DNA from 3 places in the Peribacillus sp. NPDC076916 genome. Region 3 is predicted to be linked to each of the others. Evidence: riboswitches for the same ligand, from Rfam matches in the RefSeq annotation. Region 3 holds a riboswitch; each other region holds the start of a gene.
What was found. Region 3 has a riboswitch for cobalamin ahead of ACQKFG_RS16250 (ABC transporter substrate-binding protein). Riboswitches for the same ligand answer to the same signal wherever they lie in the genome.
Positions count from the first base shown of each region.

Region 1 (3,278 bases), on a different contig from region 3:
GTTTGTATTCCGGCTGGATTTTGGTGATGGCTTTTTCAGCTTCTCCATCGGCACCGCCAAATTCCGTTCCTTGTTGGGTGAGTAACGGTATGGTAGCAAGAACGACGACCAGGAAAAGCAACAGTAAACTTTTTTTCATGTTAACGGGCCTCCTTAGATAAAACTCGCAGCAATTTCAATTCGCCTAGATTGTATTTTTTTAAGAAATTCATCACGACGACTGTCAATAACCCCTCACTGATTGCCAAGGGAATTTGGGTCAGGGCAAAAATCCCTGCAAATTTACTGAAAGAGGCCATGAACCCTCCTACCTCGGATGGAAAAGCAAGAGCAAGTTGAATGGAAGTTACCACATAGGTTCCCAAATCTCCAAAAGCAGCAGCCAAGAACACGGAAAATGAAAAGGACCAACCTAATTTAGTTGCGCCCTTGAAGACGAAGTAAGCAATGAGCGGTCCGCAAACGGCCATGGAAAATGCATTGGCCCCTAATGTCGTCAATCCTCCGTGAGCCAGTAAAACGGCTTGAAATAACAGAACGATGGAGCCAACGACACTCATGGCCAATGGTCCGAATAAAATGGAGCCCAAACCAACTCCGGTAGGGTGTGACGAACTTCCGGTAACGGAAGGAATCTTTAGGGCAGATAAAATGAATACAAATGCACCCGATAAGCCAAGCATCATTTTTGTTTCTGGGTTTTCCCTTACTTTGGATCTAATGGACCGGTAACCCAGGATTAAAAATGGAAGCGTCACGGCCCACCAGAATATAGCCCATTCAATGGGTAAAAAGCCCTCCATGATATGCATGGCCATTGCCCGTTTTGGAACGAAAAGCAGTAAAATGACAAAATAAATGGTCTTCCAATTGGTTCTTTTCATTCTTTCTCCTTTCAAAACTTTTAATTTTTCTGATCAATCTTGAGAAGAAAGGCGCGCCCAACATAAAAAGCACTTCTCTCAAAGGAAAGAAGTGCGTAATGAACAGGAATTTTGCAGCATAAACCAACCATGGGCCTTTCTGCCTGATCCGCACACCCATCCTCGTAGGTTGAAACAGTTTCACGCTTCATGGCAGGTCTCCTGGCTTTGGTTCATCATCCCATTACATCCTTCCCATCTCATTTGACAGTGGAATAGTTAAAGTAATAGGACTCCCCTTTACAGTGGCGGGACCGCTCCGGATTTTCACCGGCTTCCCTTTTAAGCTGAATTCCGAAAAATTCAACACCATAAAACTTATGTAATTATTTAGAAAATTCTCGTATAGTGTACCATAAAGAAATAATTCCAGCTACACTATCTTTTTTTTTTTGACTAAATTTGTTGCAAGGAAAGGCTTGTTGACAGGATATACACTATTAAACTTTTCTAAACAGTCGGAATAAACTATTGAATTTTGATAAAGTTGTTATATGATAGATAAAGTTAGTTAGAAATGTATAATAAAACCAAATATTTCATTTTAAAAGTGCCCTTGTGTGAATAAGCAAGGGATAATAGGGAAATCGGTGAAAATCCGATGCAGCCCCCGCTACTGTAAACGCTGATGAAATTGTCGATAGCCACTGGCATTGTTGCCGGGAAGGGACAAGGTAAAATGAAGCGTAAGCCAGGAAACCTGCTTTTAAAATTGCATGATACTTTTCGGAGGGAAAGGTAGAAGGACTATGACGATTTTGGGAGATTGGGCATTCTTGCCTGGGGCTCCTCATCCATATAGTTTTTTTAAACCTTGACTCTTATGTTAAGGTTTTTTATTTTGCCTTTTCCCTGAACGCAGGAGGAAGAACATGACTACTTGGAACTTAATGGGTACAAATACACATCTGTTGATTTGTAATGGAAGCAGCTGTATGAAAAAGGGCGGGGAAGAAGTAACCCAGGCGATTCGCGATGAAATTACTTCCAAAGGACTGGACATGAAAATCCATACAACCAGGACACGGTGTAACGGAAGATGTAAGGATGCCTGCGTTGTGATTGCCTATCCTCAAGGAAACTGGTATCGAGTGGAGACACCTGATTTCGGTCGCCAAATTGTCAGCCATATCGATGATGGGGAGTTTGTTCCACAAATGATCTACCAATTCAATGATGGGGAAATGGCACCCAATCCAAATTTTCCTGCTCATACGGGTATTTCAAAGAACAAAGCGTGAAAGGAGATGTCTTAATGAGTACAAACGGTAAATTATTCGTCGTGGGCTTTGGACCAGGGAATTTTGAACACATTACCAAACGTGCTGTCGAAGCCCTTCAAGAAAGTGACTACATCATTGGTTATAAAACTTATGTTGAACTCATTCAGGGACTGCTTACAGATCAAACGATTATTAGTACGGGGATGACTGAAGAGGTATCACGTGCTCAGGAAGCAGTGAAACAAGCGGAGCTGGGTAAGAAAGTTGCGGTAATCTCCAGCGGGGATGCTGGAGTTTACGGGATGGCTGGGTTGGTTTATGAAGTATTGATTGAAAAAGGCTGGAAAGAAGAAACTGGAGTGGGCATTGAAGTCATTCCTGGCATTTCTGCAATAAACTCTTGTGCATCTTTACTTGGGGCACCAGTCATGCACGATTCGTGTACAATCAGCCTCAGTGATCATTTAACTCCTTGGGAACTGATCGCTAAAAGGGTTGAAGCAGCTGCAATGGCAGACTTTGTCATTGCCCTGTATAATCCGCGCAGCGGCAGGCGGACGAGACAAATTGTTGAAACACAGAACATTCTCCTTAGCTACCGTTCGCCCGATACACCTGTCGGGTTGGTGAAAAGTGCATATCGAGATAGGCAGGATATTGTCATAACCAATTTGAAAGATATGTTGAATCACGATATTGGAATGTTGACCACCGTTATTATTGGTAATTCATCCACCTTTTTATATGATGACAAAATCATCACACCAAGAGGGTATCAGAGGAAATATACTTTGAATTCGGAAAAGCAACCATTGAAGCCGCATCAGCGTCTGCAAAAAGAAGCGGAACCGTGGGCATTAGATCAAGAAGCCTTCACCGAATCCTCTGGAGGAGTTGGATTACTTACAAAAGCACCTGAAAAGAAGCCAGATTCCTTTGAAATGGCAATGGAAGCACTGTCAAGAGTCAAGGGGCAAACCGTTCAGCAATCCTTTGAGCCGATCGTTCAGCAAAAAATGGAGTCGGTATTCGAACTTGCCGTTAGTCCAGGTGTGGCGAATAAACAATTCACTCCCAAACAAATGATGACACTTGCGGAAGTTGTCGGGGAAAAGGGCACGATGGAATACAC
Region 1 is NZ_JBNNIU010000007.1:115,780-119,057, reverse strand. It holds gene ACQKFG_RS19705 (energy-coupling factor ABC transporter substrate-binding protein) at 1-139, opposite strand, end outside; gene ACQKFG_RS19700 (energy-coupling factor ABC transporter permease) at 141-884, opposite strand; gene ACQKFG_RS19695 (hypothetical protein) at 905-1,075, opposite strand; cobalamin riboswitch at 1,059-1,252, opposite strand; cobalamin riboswitch at 1,455-1,645, shown strand; gene ACQKFG_RS19690 ((2Fe-2S) ferredoxin domain-containing protein) at 1,796-2,164, shown strand; gene cobJ (precorrin-3B C(17)-methyltransferase) at 2,179-3,278, shown strand, end outside.
Region 1: linked by a shared signal. The riboswitch ahead of ACQKFG_RS19690 ((2Fe-2S) ferredoxin domain-containing protein) and the one ahead of ACQKFG_RS16250 (ABC transporter substrate-binding protein) in region 3 are both predicted to bind cobalamin.

Region 2 (3,278 bases), on a different contig from region 3:
TTTTTCAAAGCTATAGTTTGGAAGTGTGCCATTTTCTGCGGCCTCGACAGCAAGTGCATAATGATTCCTGAAGCTTCCTTCGCCTTTCTTCTCGTCATAAAGATCTTCAAGTGAAAATCCAAGGGTTTGCTTAACGGTATGCGGATCGAAAAGATACCATTCTTTTCTGTCGCGTACAGCTTCCATGAATAAATCGGGTATGCATACGCCTGTAAAAATATCATGGGCTTTTAATCTGTCATCCCCGTTTTGTGTCTTTAAATCGAGGAAGCTCATGATATCTTTATGCCAGGCATCCAAGTAAATCGCGATGGCACCTTTACGTTGCCCCAATTGATCGACACTTACAGCTGTCTGGTTGAATAGTCGAATCCAGGGAGTCGTGCCGGAACTGTTTCCAGAGAAACCCCGGATATCAGAACCAAGCGATCGAACCTTACCGACGTAAAGACCTACTCCGCCGCCAAATTTAGATACTTTTGCTGCATCGTAGTTTGATAGGTAGATTCCGTCAATGGAATCTTCAATTGCGTCGATAAAGCAGGAGCTTAATTGTCCATGTGTTTTACCTGAATTGGAGAGTGTAGGAGTCGCAACGGTCATATAAAGATTGGACATGGCCCAGTATGCTTCTTTAATAAGTTGCAGGCGGTGCTCCGTTTTTTCCAATCGCATGATTTCCATCGCGATGATCATGAAACGTTCTTGTGGCAGTTCGTAGACCTTGTCCTTTTGAGGGCGGGCCAGATAGCGGTCGTTCAATAAGTAGATGCCTATGTACGAGAATAATTTATCTTTTTCCGGATCGATCACCGAACCCAATTCCTCAATTTCCGCTTTCGTATATGAAGATAGCAGTTCCGATTTATAAATAGGATAACGCTGACCTTCTGAAAGCTGGGAGAGTTCCGCGATCAGCTCATAGAATGGGCCATAACTCATGCCTTCATAGCCTCGATTGGCTTGTGCATCCCTATACATTGTATTCAACAGTTCTGCTGCAGCAACGAACGTCCAATCCGGAGCATCGATATCCACACTTTCAAGAGCGAGCTGAATCAGTTTTTTTGATGCCTGTTCTTCGGTTGAGTCACTTTTGCGATCTAGCCATTTTGTAAAACGCTTTTTGAACTTTTCCATATCGAGATGGCCTTCGAATTCCTTTGATAACATCTCGAGCTGGATGGACTTCGCTTCTGTGTCATTTTCACTTATGGTAGAGTTATATGTTTGAGTCATTAATAATCCTCCTTGTTGACTTTCTTCTAAAATAAAAAAACCGCCCAATGAATTGAGCGGATCAAACGATAGAATAAAAGAGCCATGAAAAAATAGCCGTTAAACTATCGTTTCATCATCTCAATCCCCGAAGAATAAGAAACGTGAAAAATTCAAGGCAGGTCTCCTGACTCATGATCATCCTACTTTGAGTCCTTCCCGTATAGAGAGCTATACAGTGGGTTTCTCATTTCGTCACATTTACAGTTGCGGGGACAGTTCCGGGTTTACACCGGATTCCCTTTTCAGCCATCACTGGCACCTTGGATTGTAAAAAATTCTATATATAGTTATTGGTAATGTTTATGTAATCAATATCTAGTATTTCTGCTTATATTATCGTAAGCCATATACGATGATAATTCAACTAATATATTTGAAAAAAACCAACCCTTATCTATTGACAAAGTGAGGGCAGAGTGCGAAGGAATGAAAGAATTTATTGGGGAATGGGTAATTCAAGCGCTGATTTTAGGCGATTTTGTGTTAAAATAAATTGTCTAGTGAAGGTGGCTCTCCCTTATTGCGATGAGGGGATTCGCGGAAAAATATTTAAGAAAAAGGGGATAAAATCTTGGAAAAAGTATTAGTTTTTGGACATAAAAACCCGGATACAGACACAATCTGTTCAGCAATCGCTTATGCAGACCTGAAAAAGCAGTTAGGTATCAACGCTGAACCAGTTCGTCTGGGTGAAGTGAATGGTGAAACCCAATATGCATTGGACCAATTCAAATTCGAAGCTCCCCGCCTTGTGGAAAAAGTCGCAGGGGAGGCTGAAGGTGTAATCCTGGTCGATCATAACGAACGCCAGCAAAGTGCTGAAGATATTGACCAAGTCCGTGTGTTGGAAGTTATCGACCATCACCGTATCGCTAACTTTGAAACAAGCGATCCACTATATTACCGGGCGGAACCAGTTGGCTGTACTGCAACCATTTTAAATAAAATTTATAAAGAAAATGGCATCGAAGTCCCTAAAGCAATCGCAGGTCTTATGTTGTCTGCCATCATTTCCGATTCGTTATTGTTCAAATCTCCTACATGCACGGAGCAAGACGTTGCAGCAGCAATGGAACTGGCTGCCATTGCGGGAGTCGACGCTGAAACATACGGCTTGGAAATGTTGAAAGCCGGAGCTGACTTGAGCGACAAAACGATTGCCCAGCTTATCACGCTTGATGCAAAGGAATTCTCCATGGGGATGGCTAAAGTGGAGATAGCACAGGTCAATGCTGTAGATCCGAACGAAGTCCTTGCTAAGCAAGCAGAATTGGAAGCGGCGATTGGAGAGGTCATCGCTGAGAAAGAATTGGACTTATTCCTATTTGTCGTAACGGATATCTTGACTAATGACTCTGCTGCCTTGGCGCTTGGTAAAGCAGCTTATGCAGTGGAAAAAGCATACGACGTTTCATTAAACAATAACATCGCCGTCTTAGAAGGCGTTGTATCTCGTAAAAAACAAATCGTGCCGATCTTAACGGACGTATTCAGCAAATAATACAGGAAAAGGGGGTGTTCATTAAAAACATGGACATCCTTTTTCTGTATATGCAAAAAAAGACTCAACCACCATTAAGTGTGGTTGAGTCTTTTTTCTTAATTCAAAGCTTCCTTTTCTTTTTCATAGGCAATGACAATCAGTTCTTTGTTGGCTTCCTCGCCAAGTCTGTTTTCAAAGCTTTTCAGTTCATTCAATAAATCCGGTGACAGATTTGCAGCTGTATAATCCTGCTCGGGTGTCATGCTTTTCGCCCCTTTCAAAAGGAAATAATTCATGTTATCTATTTTGTCGGTTTGAAAAGTTTCTATTCAACAAAACTTACTTCTTCAAGATATTTTACTTTCTGATGTGGCGAGTTTTTCAAGCAATAACGAACTTTCTTCATCCAGTCCTTGCACTTGGACAGGTATTCCCAGAAGCTGATATTTAAGGATAACCGTATCAACAGCACCAACTGCTGAAGCATCCCAGATTTTAGAATGGGAAAAGTCGA
Region 2 is NZ_JBNNIU010000001.1:689,983-693,260, reverse strand. It holds gene ACQKFG_RS03480 (ribonucleoside-diphosphate reductase subunit alpha) at 1-1,239, opposite strand, end outside; cobalamin riboswitch at 1,379-1,559, opposite strand; gene ACQKFG_RS03475 (manganese-dependent inorganic pyrophosphatase) at 1,853-2,782, shown strand; gene ACQKFG_RS03470 (hypothetical protein) at 2,881-3,027, opposite strand; gene ACQKFG_RS03465 (SulP family inorganic anion transporter) at 3,112-3,278, opposite strand, start outside.
Region 2: linked by a shared signal. The riboswitch ahead of ACQKFG_RS03480 (ribonucleoside-diphosphate reductase subunit alpha) and the one ahead of ACQKFG_RS16250 (ABC transporter substrate-binding protein) in region 3 are both predicted to bind cobalamin.

Region 3 (3,278 bases):
GCATTCAATTCACTTGTATTCATGATCAAAATCAATGATCCAATGATAAAAAACGGCAAAATGATTGCAATGTAATTCCAACCTCGCATTGAAACGCTTCCCATCAGCCAGCCGATGATTTGTCTTAATTCATCACCCGTCAGCGCAATCATCAATGAAATGAAGGCACTTAAAAATGAGCTGAAAATGATTCCCGTTAAAATGATCGTTTCCACTTTCATCGATCGATCCATTTTTTTTGCGAAAGTAAGTACGCAAAGCATCGTGAGCACTGAGCATAAGATGCTCAATGCCGGAAGAGTATATAAACCGATGAACGGCAGTGAAATATTCAAGAATATTGTCAATACGGCGCCGACCGATGCTCCTGATGAAATACCCAATGTGTAAGGATCAGCGAGCGGGTTCCGGAGCAGTCCCTGAAAAGCCGCACCCGCAATCGCAAGTGATGCCCCGACTAAACCCGCAAGCAATACGCGCGGCAGGCGGATGTTCATCACGATATTCGTAAGCATCACATCCGGATCAGCAGAAATCGGCAAATGGAAAATCTCCTTGCCGATTATTTGTATAAGTACGGGAATCGGTACTGGCACCGAACCAAAGGAAATGCCTATCGTCATCGCGAATAACAAAATGAACAACGCAATCAAATAAGCAAACGCCCATTTAGTTGTCAAATTGGTTCGGATAGACTGATTTGGCAAGTTCCTCTACTCCCTCTATTAAACGTGGACCGGAACGGGTCACCAAGTCTGAATGGACATCAAAGACTTGGCCATTCTTAATAGCATTTACGCCTTGCCATCCTTTTCGGCCCGTCACTTCACTCACTGAATCTTTCGTATAGTAACCATACGTTGTAATGATGACATCCGGATTTGCAGCAATCATCGACTCTTCATCAATTTTTGCCCACCCGTCCAATTCAGCAGCAGCATTATCCGCTGATATAATGTTAAGCATCTCATTCATGAAAGTATTTTTTCCTGGTGTGTATATTTCTGGTGAAGGCGAAACTTCCACTAAAACGGTCTTCCTATCCGCTTCCTTTATGGATTTGGCCTTTTCTTGAATGTCCTTGAGCTTCGTTTTCATATCCGTAATGATTTCTTTTGCCTTATCATGTTCTCCCGTTGCCTGTCCAATCATTTCAATAGACTCATAGACTTGGTCAAAACTTTGTGCATCATTGACTACAAGGACATCTATTCCAGCATCCTTAAGTTGCTGTAAACCCTCATTTGAATTATGGGCACTTGATGCATGTGCAAGAACAAGATCCGGTTTCATGGAGACAATCAGCTCCGTGTTCATTTCCATTCCGCCAACTTTTTCAATTTCTTTCGTTTCTTCCGGGTAATTATCATTATCGGATACACCAACGACATTTTTACCCAAACCAAGTGCAAAGACCACTTCCGTATTACTTGGTATCAACGAAACGATTTTCTTCGGTTTTTGTTCTATCGTCACTTTTTCCCCAGTTGCATCTTTAATCGTAATCGGGAAAGCTTCGTGTTGAGCATGATTCGTTTGCTGCTTTTCTTTTCCTTCATCAGTAGTGTCACTGCAGCCGACCATCATGCCTGCAACAAGCAACATCAACAGTATCAGACCAAAAATTTTCTTCATTTTCATTCCCCACAATCTTTTTATTTAATTTCTTTCCACTTAATAATCCCGGAAGATGCCCCAAAACAAAAAGCACCTCCCGTTAAACGGAAGGTGCTTGCATGGCAACAATTTCATTACGGACTTCTTTAGGGTCTGCCACACACCTTCCCATCCGCGTAGGTTACAGGTGTACGAATTTTGGCAGGTCTCCTGGCTCATGGTCATCGTCAACGGCACCTTCCCATATCTCATACAGTGGTACACAGCCGTCAGCTCCCATTTACAGTGGCGGGACCGCGTTGGCATTTCACCAACTTCCCTTTTAAGTCATTAAGACACCAAATCGTTCTTATGTATATAATTTTCACTGCCTTCATTATACACCATGTAAGAATCGATTATTATATGATTTTTCTGAACAAGTTCGAAATGACCCGTCCACCTTCAATGATTTGAAGAATTTTCAATTAGTGACGCAAACCCATCGACTGATAACCCGGGTGAAATCCGAACTCTATGCAGGGCATGCATCCCTTGGTCCCTTGAAGCTCCCCCAGGTTCGGTGGTGACTGCCATCTTGTATCCCGCTTCTTCTGACAGCGCTAGACTCTCTTCATTATACCGGCCAACCGGATAGGAGAGCACTGTCGTGTCCTGGTCGAGCATACGGTCGAATAGCTCTTTCGACTGAACCATTTCCGCTTCTTGCTGCACTGCCGTCATGCGGTTCAGCTCCAAATGGTTGATAGTATGGCTTTCGATCGAAATCCCATTCCTGCTCATCTCCACCATTTGATTTTCAGTCAGGTGATGACCTTTATCAATGGACTTCCCGATCATGAAGACAGTTGCTTTCATATCATTTTCCTTTAATATCGGGAAAGCCTCCGTGTAGTTATCTGTATAGCCATCATCAAAAGTAAGCCAGACGCACTTCTCACTTGGCATCCGATTCTCGGTTAAAACGAGGAATGCTTCTTCAGGGGATAATGTATAGTAACCATTCTCCCTAAGCCAAACCATCTGTGCTCGGAATTCCTCAATTGGAACCCGAAGTCCATTCCCTTCAGAAATGCTGTGATACATCAAGATTGGAAGCTGTACCGCGGACTTGGCCATTATCCAGTCTCCCGTATCGATTTGGCCATCCAAATCCTGACCGGTCCCATTCTCGGCCGCTTCCACCACTTCAATGTCATCTTCCGCAATCGGTGCAGCCGTTTTTATGCCTATACCCTCTACAATCCTTTGTGAACAACCAGGTAAAATTAAAATCCCCAGCAATGCCACCATCCATAAAACTCTATATCTTTTCACTATCATTCCCCTAATTTTTTCTAGTATAATAGTATCAGAATACTATTCGATAATAAAGTATTCCATTTAAAGAATTAATAGGAAAACAAAAGGGCATAGCGACCTGCTGAGCATTTATGAAGATTTTTTTCATAAGTATGTGCTATAAGCTTGAAAAGTTTGCCTATAAGAAATATAATAAATAAGTCGTCGACTTAAATATATGTCCCAGTAGCTCAGCAGGATAGAGCGACAGCCTCCTAAGCTGTAGGTCGTAGGTTCGATTCCTATCTGGGACGCTAATTTCAAAAACCCTGTTACAATGCAGTTTTCTGCATCGTAGCAGGGTTTTTTCTGTGAATCAT
Region 3 is NZ_JBNNIU010000004.1:509,821-513,098, forward strand. It holds gene ACQKFG_RS16245 (FecCD family ABC transporter permease) at 1-707, opposite strand, end outside; gene ACQKFG_RS16250 (ABC transporter substrate-binding protein) at 670-1,641, opposite strand; cobalamin riboswitch at 1,801-1,973, opposite strand; gene ACQKFG_RS16255 (polysaccharide deacetylase family protein) at 2,062-2,934, opposite strand; tRNA gene ACQKFG_RS16260 (tRNA-Arg) at 3,139-3,212, shown strand.